Linked DNA regions of Ciceribacter thiooxidans. Each later gene encodes a partner of the first gene's protein in a complex. Links are inferred from orthologs where the notes say so. Each region holds a gene or a part of one and is shown on either strand. Other genes may lie near its edges.

Evidence for each region.
Region 2: the proteins of groL (region 1) and metK are in contact, whole or in part, in a cryo-EM structure (PDB 8P4O), measured with the Escherichia coli proteins. The link is inferred for Ciceribacter thiooxidans from one-to-one orthologs.

What each region holds. Positions count from the first base shown.
Region 1 is NZ_CP059896.1:2,717,028-2,723,641, reverse strand. The notes cover bases 2,034-4,978. They hold groL (chaperonin GroEL), read right to left. Parts: upstream 4,354-4,978; coding sequence 2,713-4,353; downstream 2,034-2,712. Other genes in these bases: H4I97_RS13300 (hypothetical protein), read right to left, coding at 4,937-4,978; groES (co-chaperone GroES), read right to left, coding at 4,419-4,715. Outside these bases: H4I97_RS13330 (ATP phosphoribosyltransferase regulatory subunit), read left to right, coding at 1-198; hisG (ATP phosphoribosyltransferase), read left to right, coding at 195-893; H4I97_RS13320 (DoxX family protein), read right to left, coding at 977-1,420; H4I97_RS13315 (hypothetical protein), read right to left, coding at 1,579-2,022; more of H4I97_RS13300, read right to left, coding at 4,979-5,278; chrA (chromate efflux transporter), read left to right, coding at 5,511-6,614.
Region 2 is NZ_CP059896.1:3,136,923-3,143,462, reverse strand. The notes cover bases 802-3,672. They hold metK (methionine adenosyltransferase), read left to right. Parts: upstream 802-1,553; coding sequence 1,554-2,792; downstream 2,793-3,672. Other genes in these bases: H4I97_RS15445 (BQ00720 family protein), read right to left, coding at 3,506-3,672; trmB (tRNA (guanine(46)-N(7))-methyltransferase TrmB), read left to right, coding at 2,801-3,502; H4I97_RS15460 (helix-turn-helix domain-containing protein), read left to right, coding at 964-1,383; lnt (apolipoprotein N-acyltransferase), read left to right, coding at 802-813. Also shown: more of lnt, read left to right, coding at 1-801; more of H4I97_RS15445, read right to left, coding at 3,673-3,763; H4I97_RS15440 (Hsp20 family protein), read right to left, coding at 3,812-4,237; H4I97_RS15435 (nucleoside hydrolase), read left to right, coding at 4,398-5,342; H4I97_RS15430 (methyl-accepting chemotaxis protein), read right to left, coding at 5,406-6,540. UniProt on the Escherichia coli protein: Catalyzes the formation of S-adenosylmethionine (AdoMet) from methionine and ATP.

The DNA.
Region 1 (6,614 bases):
CGCGCCGCCTTCGGGCGCCCGCTCGACTACTATACCGGCCTCGTCTTCGAGATCGCCGCCGAGGGTTCGCCGGCCGTGCTCGCCGGCGGCGGTCGCTTCGACCGGCTGCTGACGCTGCTCGGTGCGGAAAGCCATATCCCGGCCGTCGGCTTCTCGCTGTGGCTCGACCGGATCGAGGCGGCGAGGGTTTCCAAATGACAATCACCATCGCACTCCCCTCCAAGGGCCGGATGAAGGACGACGCCTCGGCGATCTTCGAGAAGGCCGGCATGAAGATCGTCGCCGTCGGCAACGACCGGTCCTATCGCGGCCGTGTCGAAGGCTTGGACGACGTCGAGATCGCCTTCCTCTCGGCCTCGGAGATTTCCCGCGAGATCGGCGCCGGAACCGTCGACTTCGGCATCACCGGCGAGGACTTGATCCGCGAGGGTCTGGCGGAAGCCGACAAGCGCGTCGAGATCTGCGCCCGCTTGGGCTTCGGCCATGCCGATGTCGTCGTCGCCGTGCCTGAAATCTGGCTCGACGTCGACAGCATGGCCGACCTCGGAGACGTCGCCGCCGATTTTCGCACCCGCCACGGCCGGCGGCTCACCATCGCGACGAAATACTGGCGGCTGACGCAGCAGTTCTTCTCGAGCCAGCACGGCATCCAGCTCTACCGCATCGTCGAAAGCCTCGGCGCGACGGAAGGGGCTCCCGCCGCCGGCCAGGCCGATATCATCGTCGACATCACCTCGACGGGTTCGACGCTGCGCGCCAACCACCTGAAGATCCTCTCCGACGGCGTGATCCTGAAATCCGAGGCTTGTCTCGTCCGCGCCAGAAAGCCGGAACACGAGCGCAATCCCCGGCTCGGCGAGATCGTTTCGGCGGTCCGCGCCGCGCTCGGCTGATCGTCTTCGGCCAGTCAAACTACAAAGAACCCGCCGGATCGCTCCGGCGGGTTCTCGTCGTTCGGGGCAGGGTGCTTGACGTATCAGGCGATCGCGTAGGCGCCGCGGCGGGCGTCGAGCGAGTAGGCGCCCGGGCCGAAGGTGGCGAGCACGATGTAGGCACCTGCAAGCGTGATGTTCTTCATCATCATGATCTGGTTGAGGACCGTCAGCCAGCCGTTGGCGGCGGCCGGGAAATCCGGAACGTTGATCGCCGAGCCGTGGAAGACGACGCCGGTGAAGACGCAGAAGGCGGCGAGCAGCCAGCCGGCGATCCGGGTCTGGTAGCCGACGAGGACGGCAAGGCCGGCGACGAATTCGAAAGCGCCGGCGAGATAGGCGAGCGCGGTGGCAGCAGGCAGGCCGGCCCCGGTGATCATGCCGGCCGTGGCGCTCGGATCGGCGAGCTTGCCGAAGCCGGAATAGATGAAGATGAAGGACAAGAGAACGCGGCCGAGAAGGATGGCCAGGTTGTTGGCGTTTGACATGGAAGGCTCCTGTTGGCGAGTGCCTGCATGCAGGCGGTCAATAACGATTTCGCAAACGTTCTCTCATGCCTCCACTGTTACGAATAGATGCACAATTCTTGACTGTTCGTTCAAGAATAGAAAACAACCAAAGCCACGGCCGGTCGCCGCTTCCCTCCTCAGGCGTAGGCGATGGAGGGCAGCGCCGGTGCCAGCCGGAACCGCGGGAACATGAAGACACCGCAGATGCTGCCCGCGACGCCGCCTTCGAGCCCCTTCGTCTCGGCGATGCAGAAAACCGGCTGCCGGTATTCCCGCTCGGAGACGATCGTTGTCGAATAGCAGAAACTCGAGGACGCGGTCGCCGCCTGCTCGAAGAGGTCGAGCACGAGCGCCCGGTCGTGGGCGTCGTAGCAGCGCGTCATGTTGAGAAGACCGCATTCCGGGCCGTCGAGGCCATGGAGAAGCGTCGCACATTCTCCGAGCCGGATGATCCCGTTGGCCAAGTCTCCCGTCCAGGATTCCGAAACGGTGAACCGCGACAGGTCGTGGGCATCGTCGCCGTCTGCCGGCAAGGGCCGCATGGGATGTGCAGCGAGGGTGGTTCTGGCAATCTTAAACAAGGCATTCCCCAAGGTCGAAGCCGATAGCGGATAGCCGTTCTCGGATTCAGTTTCGGTCGGTGTGGTTTAAGCTACGCGTCGGTCGGGACCGGCAGATCACCGCACCCGTCCATGGCACCAGAACGGAGACGTCCGGAACTAATGCGTCCGGCGAATCCGTGGTGTATATTATCTCTTTCTTAATGGCAGGCAATATCGAAACCGGAGCCGCGTACCCCACTCCGCTCGGCGCAGGTTCTCCGGGGAATCTGTCCAAAGGTGAACAGTAAAGCCGAAGTAGGGAAGCGGCGAAACTGTCCCGTGATGAGACAGTTCTTACCAAAGCGATATAAATTTTGCAGAATGTCCGCAAATGGAATCTTCAATCTCAGCGCCCCCCGGGTGACTTTTTTGCGGACAAACATCAAAAGAGGCGAGAAGGGCGCGCGCTTGGGCGGGGCACTTCTTCAAGCAAAACCGGTCGGGAGGGTGAGGGGGAGGTGCTTCACCCGGTCGCCAAAGGCTCGTTGAGCCCGTCCCGGCGGTGATTCGCCAAACGCAAAAGGGCGACCCGAAGGCCGCCCTTTCGTCAATCCCGATGAGGGGATGGATCACATCATGTCCATGCCGCCTCTTCAGGCCGCTTGACGGCCTGAAGCACTTTTGGTGATGGGCGGCTTTATGGACGCTGATTGTAATCGGCTATGCCGATCACATCATGTCCATGCCGCCCATGCCGCCCATGCCGCCCGGCATGCCGGCCGGAGCATCCTTCTTCGGCAGTTCGGCGATCATGGCTTCGGTGGTGACCAGCAGACCGGCAACCGAGGCTGCGTCCTGCAGGGCGGTACGAACGACCTTGACCGGGTCGACGATACCCATGGCGATCATGTCGCCATATTCGCCGGTCTGGGCGTTGTAGCCGTAGTTGTCGTTGTCCTTTTCGAGGATCTTGCCGACCACGATGGAGGCTTCGTCACCGGCGTTCTCGGCGATCTGGCGGGCCGGAGCCTGCAGAGCGCGGCGAACGATGCTGATGCCGGCTTCCTGGTCCTGGTTGACACCCTTGACCGTGATCTTCGCGGACGAACGCAGCAGAGCCACGCCACCGCCGGGCACGATGCCTTCCTGAACAGCAGCGCGCGTCGCGTTGAGCGCGTCGTCGATGCGGTCCTTCTTTTCCTTCACTTCGACTTCCGTCGAGCCGCCGACGCGGATGACGGCAACGCCGCCAGCGAGCTTGGCAAGGCGTTCCTGCAGCTTCTCGCGGTCGTAGTCGGAGGTGGTTTCCTCGATCTGGGCCTTGATCTGGCCGACGCGGCCTTCGATGTCGGACTTCTGGCCGGCACCGTCGACGATCGTGGTGTTTTCCTTGGAGATCGAAACCTTCTTGGCGCGGCCGAGCATGTCGAGGGTGACGTTCTCGAGCTTGATGCCGAGGTCTTCGGAAATGACCGTACCGCCGGTGAGGATCGCGATGTCTTCGAGCATGGCCTTGCGGCGATCGCCGAAGCCCGGAGCCTTGACGGCAGCAATCTTCAGGCCGCCACGCAGCTTGTTGACGACGAGGGTGGCGAGAGCTTCGCCTTCGACGTCTTCAGCGATGATGACGAGCGGCTTGCCGGTCTGGACGACGGCTTCGAGAACCGGGAGCATCGCCTGGAGGTTCGAGAGCTTCTTCTCGTGCAGGAGAATGTAAGCGTCTTCGAGGTCGGCGATCATCTTTTCCGGATTGGTGACGAAGTAGGGCGACAGGTAGCCGCGGTCGAACTGCATGCCTTCGACGACTTCGAGTTCGGTTTCGGCGGTCTTGGCTTCTTCGACCGTGATCACGCCTTCATTGCCGACCTTCTGCATTGCTTCGGCAATGTCGAGACCGATCTGGCGTTCGCCGTTGGCGGAAATGGTACCGACCTGGGCGACTTCTTCGGAGGTGTTGATCTTCTTGGCCTTGGCCTGGAGATCCTTTACGACTTCGGCGACGGCGAGGTCGATGCCGCGCTTCAGATCCATCGGGTTCATGCCGGCGGCAACGGCCTTGGCGCCTTCGCGAACGATGGCCTGGGCGAGAACGGTTGCCGTGGTGGTGCCGTCACCGGCGATGTCGTTGGTCTTCGAAGCGACTTCGCGGACCATCTGGGCGCCCATGTTCTCGAACTTGTCTTCGAGTTCGATTTCCTTGGCGACCGAAACGCCGTCCTTGGTGATGCGCGGAGCGCCGAAGGACTTGTCGATGATGACGTTGCGGCCCTTCGGACCGAGGGTAACCTTCACTGCATCGGCGAGGATGTCGACGCCGCGCAGCATCTTTTCGCGCGCAGTACGGCCGAACTTGATTTCTTTAGCTGCCATTTTCAAAACTCCCGGGCATCAGCCCACTGGTGATTTGTTTATGTTCTGGGAAGGGAATCGGCCGATCAGCCGATGATGCCCATGATGTCGGCTTCCTTCATGATGAGAAGGTCTACGCCGTCGAGCTTGACTTCGGTGCCGGACCACTTGCCGAACAGGACGCGATCGCCGACCTTGACGTCGAGCGCAACGACCTTGCCGTGTTCGTCGCGGGCGCCGGGGCCGACGGCGACGATTTCGCCTTCAGCGGGCTTTTCCTTGGCGGTGTCGGGAATGATGATCCCGCCCTTGGTCTTTTCTTCGGATTCCACGCGGCGAACGACGACGCGGTCATGAAGCGGACGGAATTTGGTGTTTGCCATTGTCTAATCCCTCGATCAAATGACATCAACGGACGGGAACCGCCCGTATCGATATGATTAGCACTCGCATTTGGTGAGTGCTAGCGCGATCGATTTAGGGAGCGCGCCGAGGGGAGTCAAGAACCGCGTCGAAAAAAGCGGCTTGGCTTCGGAAAAAGCTTTCTGAACCAGTTAATAGGCAAGGGTCAGCCGGGCGGGGAGCCCGGCCTTTTCCTGTAAGGTCAGATGGCGAGCGCGGCATAGGTGCCGAACTCGGCGACGATGCCGCGCTCGGCCATGAAGGCCTTCGGGTCGAAGTCGATCGCACCGTAGAACTCGGTGACCTTCGCCTTGGCGTCGGCAAGTGCCTTCTGGCTTTCCCACTCGACGATGGTGACGACGTGCACGGTCTCGCCGCCGTCGGCAATCGCCACCTTGTTGTAGAGGCAGCCGGGCAGGGTGTCGAAATAGCCGTGCACGATGGCCAGTCGATCCTCGAGTGCGAGGCGATGATCCGCGGGGCAGGTCATGCGGTCGACGCGGAAAATCGAAGTGCGGCTCTTGGTCAGGGTCATGACGTTCATTTTTTCAGGTCCTGAATATTGTTTTGCTGACAACGTGGGAGGATCGGACCTCAACCAATGTTGAGGTCAATAGGGTCGCTCGATTTTTCGGATGAACGTACATTGCCCATATCGCAGAATGGCTTAGGGTCTGCCGGAACTCGTACCACTGCCGCGGTCGCGTCTTCGCAAAACTGTCGGAGAAGCATGATAGGGGCTCGCCGGGTTGGACGTGCACAGGGGAGGGAAAGGCTTGGAAGCCGCGACAGATTGGACGGAAACGCCGCGGCCGACATTTTCCGAGCTCGTCTCGGCCTTCGCGACGATCGGCGTCCTGAGCTTCGGCGGGCCTGCTGCACAGATCGGCCTTATGCACCGCATCGCCGTCGACGAGAAGCGGTGGATTTCCGAGGAGCGTTTCCTGCACGCACTGAACTATTGCATGCTGCTGCCGGGGCCTGAGGCGCAGCAGCTCGCGACCTATATCGGCTGGCTGCTGCACGGGGTTCGCGGCGGCATGGTCGCCGGCCTTCTCTTCGTGCTGCCGGGTCTTGCCGTGATCGTCGGCCTGTCGGCTGCCTACGCGCTCTATCAGGAAACGACCTGGCTCGCCGGCCTGTTCTTCGGCTTGAAGGCGGCCGTGCTGGCGATCGTCGTCGAGGCAGTCATCCGCATCGGCCGCCGGGCGTTGAAGAACCGCTTCCACCGCCTCGTCGCGCTCGTGGCTTTCCTCTCCCTTTTCCTGTTCTCAGTGCCGTTTCCGCTGGTGGTGTTGATCGCCGGTCTCGCTGGCTTCCTCGTCGCACGTGCCGGGCCGGCTGTTCCGGCGTCCATTACGGAAGCCCTCATGTCGGAGGAACGCCGTATGCCGGCCGGCGGATTTCTCTCGGGCCGAAGCCTGCTCGTGCTCCTGTTCTGGGTCGCGGTCTGGCAGGCGCCGCTTCTCCTGCTCTCGACCGGCGTCCTCGGCGGCGCTTTCTCCGACGTCTTCGCCTTCTTCTCGAAGATGGCGCTCGTCACCTTCGGCGGCGCCTATGCCGTGCTCGCCTATGTCGCGCAGGTGGCGGTCGGAACGCACCACTGGCTGAACCCCGGAGAAATGCTCGACGGACTGGCGCTCGCCGAGACGACGCCGGGGCCGCTGGTCCTCGTGCTCTCCTTCGTCGGCTTCCTCGCAGGCTATCGCGATCCCGGCATGGTCGGGGCCGTTCCGGGCGGGGTGCTCGGCGCGCTGCTCACCGCCTGGGCTACCTTCGTGCCGAGCTTCATCTGGATCTTCGCCGGTGCCCCCCATATCGAACGGCTGCGCGGCAACCGGCCGCTGACCGGAGCGCTTTCGGCGATCACCGCCGCCGTG
Region 2 (6,540 bases), 420 kb from region 1 along the record:
ATCTTCAGAAAGCATTTGGAGCTCTCCTCCCTGCCCGTCGCAGAGGGGGGCGAGCGCCCGGACGTGATCGTCTGGCCCGAAACTTCCATTCCCTTCATCCTAACTGAAAATCCGGACGCCCTCACGAGCATCGCCGACATGCTGCAAGAAGGGCAGGTCCTCGTCACGGGCACGGTCCGGTCCGAGACGCAAGGGGCCGGTCGTCCACCTCGCTACTACAACTCCATCTACGTCATCGACGACAAGGGTCAGATCGTCGCCGCGTCCGACAAGGTCCACCTGACTCCCTTCGGTGAATATGTGCCGTTTGAGGACGTCCTTAGGCGGATTGGGTTCGACAATCTCATCAGCCTGCCCGGCGGGTTTTCCGCGGCAGCCGACCGGACGATGCTTACGCTGCCGGGCGGCCTGAAGCTCTACCCGCTGATCTGCTACGAAGTCATTTTCCCCGCGGAGATGACGGGCAACTGGGCGGAGGCTGGCGCCATTCTCAACGTTACCAATGATGCCTGGTTTGGACACACACCCGGTCCGTACCAGCACTTCCAGCAGGCTCGGGTGCGAGCTGTCGAGAACGGATTGCCATTGATCCGCAGCGCCAACAACGGAATTTCGGCCGTTATCGATGATCGTGGGCGGACTTTTTCTGGTCTTTCACTCGACGCGCAGGGCGTTGAAGATGCAACCCTAAATGTTGAATCGAGCCCCAAATTGGGAAACAACTTCCGAGAGCGCAACTTCTGGGTGATATGGGCAGCTGTCGTCATAGGTGCGGTCTTTTCACGCATGGGTTTTATTTTTGGGAAGAATTGACCAAAAACCCCTAAAAATGCATAGTGGAAGAAACCACCAATCTGTACGTATGCTTCGAGTTCCGTCTGTTGGCCTTACAACGCCTCGTTATGGTCCCCTGCAAGCAAACCGGGTTGTCGGTCCTTTGCCAACTTTTGTCAGGATCACATCATGATCGAGAATAAGAAGAAGCCCAATCCGATAGACATTCACGTCGGAAGCCGGATTCGTCTTCGCAGAACCATGCTTGGGATGAGCCAGGAAAAGCTGGGCGAGAGCCTCGGCATCACCTTCCAGCAGATCCAGAAATACGAGAAGGGCACGAACCGCGTCGGTGCCAGCCGTCTGCAGAATATTTCGAGCATCCTGAACGTGCCGGTTTCCTTCTTCTTCGAGGATGCACCGGGTGAACAGGGGAATGCCGCCGCCGGCATGGCCGAAGCGTCGAGCTCCAACTACGTCGTCGATTTTCTCTCCTCGTCGGAGGGGCTGCAGCTCAATCGTGCTTTCGTGAAGATTGCCGACCCGAAGGTTCGCCGCAAGATCGTCGACCTCGTCAAGGCGCTGGCTGCCGAAGCTGACGGCGAATAAACTCACTCGTCTTTGGGGGCGATGGGAGGCGGCCTTTCGGGGCCGCCTTTTTTTATATCGGCGGCGACCTCTCGCACACATATAAAGATATATTTATGTCGTTGTGCGCTTGTTTTTCGGTTGCGAACTGAATAACAAGAATGCGGCTTGTTCTTTGAGGGGAATCCCGCATGCGCGCTAATTATCTTTTCACGAGTGAATCCGTTTCCGAAGGTCACCCGGACAAGGTCTGCGACCGAATTTCCGATGAAATCGTTGACTTGGTGTACCGGGAAGCGGCGAAGACTGGCGTGGATCCCTGGGGAGTGCGCATCGCTTGCGAAACCCTTGCGACCACCAATCGTGTCGTCATTGCCGGCGAGGTCCGGCTGCCGCCGAGCCTTATGAAGAAGGACAAGAACGGCAACGAAGTCATCAATCCCTCGAAATTCAAGTCCGCGGCCCGCAAGGCGATCCGCGATATCGGCTACGAGCAGGACGGCTTCCACTGGAAGACGGTGAAGATCGACGTCCTCCTGCACTTCCAGTCCGCCCATATTGCGCAGGGCGTCGACAAGGCGGCCGACCACGCAAACAGCGAGGGTGCTGGCGACCAGGGCATCATGTTCGGCTATGCCTGCCGCGAGACCCCGGACCTCATGCCGGCGCCGATCTATTATTCCCACCGCATCCTGCAACTGCTCGCCGCTGCCCGCAAGAAGGGCGAGGGCGAGGCGGCCAAGCTCGGTCCCGATGCCAAGAGCCAGGTCACCGTTCGCTACGTCGACGGTAAACCCTCCGAGATCGTCTCTATCGTGCTGTCGACGCAGCACCTCGACGAGAGCTGGGACTCCACCAAGGTGCGCTCGGTCGTGGAGCCCTATATCCGCGAAGCGGTTGGCGACCTCAAGATCGCCGACGACTGCAACTGGTACGTAAACCCGACCGGCAAGTTCGTCATCGGCGGCCCGGACGGCGACGCAGGCCTCACCGGCCGCAAGATCATCGTCGATACCTACGGCGGAGCTGCCCCTCATGGCGGCGGTGCCTTCTCCGGCAAGGACACGACCAAGGTTGATCGCTCCGCTGCCTATGCCGCGCGCTATCTCGCAAAGAACGTCGTGGCCGCCGGCCTCGCCGACCGTTGCACGATCCAGCTTTCCTATGCGATCGGCATCGCCCAGCCCCTGTCTGTCTATGTCGACCTTCACGGTACCGGAAAGGTCAGCGAGGAACAGGTCGAGGCGGCGATCCGCAAGGTTATGGACCTTTCGCCGTCGGGCATCCGCCGGCACCTCGACCTCAACAAGCCGATCTATGCAAAAACGGCTGCCTATGGTCACTTCGGGCGCAAGCCGGGCCGTGATGGCTCCTTCTCCTGGGAACGTCTTGATCTGGTGAAGCCGCTCAAGGACGCCGTGAAAGCCTGATACTGCCGATGACCTCCTCCGAACGCCGCAGCAGGGCGACCGAAGCATTCTTCGGTCGTCGAAAGGGAAAACCCCTTCGGGAGCAACAGCTCGAACGCATGAGCAACTTGCTCCCCGCGCTGCGGGTCGATCTTTCTGCACCGCCGCCCGAGAGACTTGAAGAGCTCTTTCCCGTCCCAGTCGAGAGGCTGCGACTGGAGATCGGCTTCGGCGGTGGAGAGCACCTTGTACATCGCGCGACCGAAACGCCGTCCACCGGCTTCATCGGCGTCGAACCCTTCGTCAATTCGATGGCGAAACTGTTGGCTGAGGTGGAAGCCAGAGGGCTCCGCAACATTCGTCTTTATGACGACGATGCAACCGCGCTTCTCGACTGGCTCCCTGATGCCTGCCTGGACCAGATCGATCTTCTCTATCCCGATCCGTGGCCCAAGAAGAAACACTGGAAGCGGCGGTTTGTATCGCAGGCCAATCTGGCGCGCTTTCACCGTGTGCTGAAGCCCGGCGGGCTTTTCTGCTTCGCCTCGGATATCGATACTTATGTGAACTGGACGCTCATCCACTGCCACGACCACGGCGGGTTCGAATGGACAGCGAGAAACGCAGTGGACTGGAAGACGCCGTTTGCCGGATGGCCGGGCACGCGCTACGAAGCAAAGGCCCGGCGTGAGGGCCGAGGCTCGGCCTATCTCACCTTCCGCAAAGTATGACTGTCAGTGCAGGCTGACGGTCTGAAGCTCGTCTTCTGCGGCCTTGTAGAAAGTGCTGGACCGGTTGTCTGTGAGAAGAATCGGGGTGCCGTCAGCGCCGAATAACGCCCAGAGATCGAGTCTGGGATCGACCTCGGGAGCCTCGGGAAAGCAATGCGAGATCTCCTCGAAGCGCATTTTCCGGATATAGCCGACTTCGCCTGTGCCAAGATGCGCCAGTTCGGATTGCGTCAGTCGTGCGGTTGCTTCTTTCAGTAACATTCCGATCCTCCACCAATTAGGGAGCAACGGCTCATCAGGCCGTTGACCTCATTGTGCCGTTGAAATGTTAATTTTCTTCACCACTTGCGCCGGTTCCGGCCGCACGAGGTCTATCGACAAAAGTCCATTTTTCAGTGTCGCACCAAGGACATCCATTCCTTCTGCCAGCAGGAAAACCCGTTGAAACTGGCGGGCGGCGATGCCCCGGAACAGGAGGTCGCCATCTACACGGTCGGCTTGCCTTCCCCGCACGACCAGCCGGTTCGCCTGCAATGAGATCTCAAGTTCGCTCTCGGAGAAGCCGGCCACGGCGAGCGTGATTCGCAGCCGATCCGGATTGCCGCCGGTCTTGCGCAAACGCTCGATGTCATAAGGCGGATACCCGTCATTTGTGCGGGCGATCTGGGCAAGGATCGAGTCATTCGACTCGAATCCCAGCAGTAACGGGGTTGCGACCGGTTTCATGCGGCTCATTCGTCGTCCTCATCTCGGCGTCGGCCTTCGGGCGGCGCGGGCCTGCAACGCCACCCTCCATATGGGATGAGGTCGCATCGCTCGCAAGCGCCTCCGCGCTTGACAAGCCCTGCCGGCGCGCCCATCACCCAAAACGACGACGAGCAGAGGTGACCGACGGATGACCGCGCGCAGAAAAATCATCATCGATACAGATCCGGGCCAGGACGACGCCGCTGCCCTCATGCTGGCGTTTGGCAGCCCCGAGGAGATCGAGGTGCTCGGGATATGTGCGGTCGCCGGCAACGTGCCGCTCAGCCTGACGAGCCGCAATGCTCGCATCGTCTGCGAATTGGCGGGCCGTTCCGACATCGGCGTCTATGAAGGTGCCGAAAAGCCGCTCGAGCGACCGCTGGTGACCGCCGAGCACGTCCATGGCAAGACCGGCTTGGACGGAGCCGCGCTCGACGAACCGACGATGGCCGTTCGCCCACAGCACGCGGTCGATTTCATCATCGAGACACTGCGTCGCGAGGAGGAGGGAACAGTCACTCTTTGTACCCTTGGTCCGTTGACGAATATCGGCATGGCTCTGCGCAAGGCGCCGGATATCGCGCCCCGTGTCCGAGAACTCGTGATGATGGGTGGGGGCTTCTCCGAAGGAGGCAACATCACCCCGGCCGCCGAATTCAACATCTTTGTTGACCCACAGGCCGCCGACGTTGTTTTCCGCTCCGGCATCCCGATCGTGATGATGCCGCTCGACGTCACGCACCAGTTGATGACGACGAAGGCACGGGTGGCCAGGATCGCAGCCATCGGCAGTCGTCCGGCCAAGGTCATGGTCGACTGGCTCGAATTCTTCGAACGCTTCGACGTCGAGAAGTACGGCTCGGATGGCGGCCCGCTGCATGACCCGACGGTGATCGCCTACCTGTTGAAGCCCGAACTTTTTACCGGGCGCAACTGTAATGTCGAGATCGAGACAAATTCGGAACTCACGATGGGCATGACAGTGGTCGACTGGTGGCGTGTCTCGGGGCGCACACCGAATGCCCGGGTGATGCGCCACGTGGATTCAGACGGTTTCTTCGATCTTTTGACGGAACGCCTTGCACGGCTCTGAAAGCGAAAAGGCCGCGGATAGAACCCGCGGCCTCGTCGTTTCATGTGACGTTTCCGTCAACGTTCAGAACTCCTCCCAGCTCTCCTGGACCGCGACTGCCGCGGTGGCGCCACGGACCGCCGGCCTTGTGACGCGAGCCGGCTCGCGCGCTACGGCTGGTTGATATGCGGCTGGTGCGACTGTTTCCCGCGCAGTTCCGGAGGTGCGGAAGCGCGTTACCAAGGCGCGCAAGTTCTGCGCCTCGGTCTTCAAGGTCATGCTTGCCGCTGTCGTTTCTTCGACCATCGCCGCATTCTGTTGGGTGACCTGGTCCATCTGGTGGACGGCGGTATTGATCTCCTTGAGGCCGGAGGCCTGCTCCGTCGCCGATGAGGAGATCTCGGCGATGATCGTATTGATCTGCATGACCTGCTCGGCGATCTTGTGCAGCGTATCGCCGGCCTCGCCGACAAGGGCGACACCGTCCTTGACCTGGGCCCCCGAGGCCGTGATCAGCGTCTTGATCTCCTTTGCCGCGTTGGCCGAGCGCTGGGCGAGTTCCCGCACCTCCTGCGCCACGACCGCGAAGCCCTTGCCGGCTTCTCCGGCGCGTGCAGCCTCTACACCGGCGTTGAGTGCCAGCAAATTGGTCTGGAAGGCGATCTCGTCGATGACCCCGATAATCCGGGAGATTTCGCCGGAGGACTGCTCGATACCGTGCATGGAGGTAACCGCCCGCTGGACGACTTCGCCGGAGCGCTCGGCGTCCTGGCAGGCGAGCTGCACGGTCCGTGCTGCGATTGCGGCGTTGTCCGCGCTGGAGTTCACCTGCTCGGTAAGCTGGTTGAGCGCGGCAGCCGTCTCTTCGAGACTTGCCGCCTGCTGCTCGGTACGCCGCGACAGGTTGTCCGCGCTGTCGCTGATCTCCGAGCTGCCGTTGTTGATGGATCCGACGCTCACGTTGACGGCGTTGATCGCGTTTTCGAGGCTGGTGACGGCGGCGTTGAAGTCGGCCTTCAGCGCGGCGTATTCGCCAGGGAAGTCGGCCTGGATGCGATAACCGAGATTGCCGTTCGAAAGCTCCGACAGACCGGTGCCGAGCACGGTGACCACCTTCTGCTGGAGGGCGGCGCTTTCCTCACGTTCCGCTTCGGAGCGGTTACGCTCGTCTTCTGCCGCCCGCCGCTGCCGCGCTGCCTCGCCCTCGAGCACCTGTCCC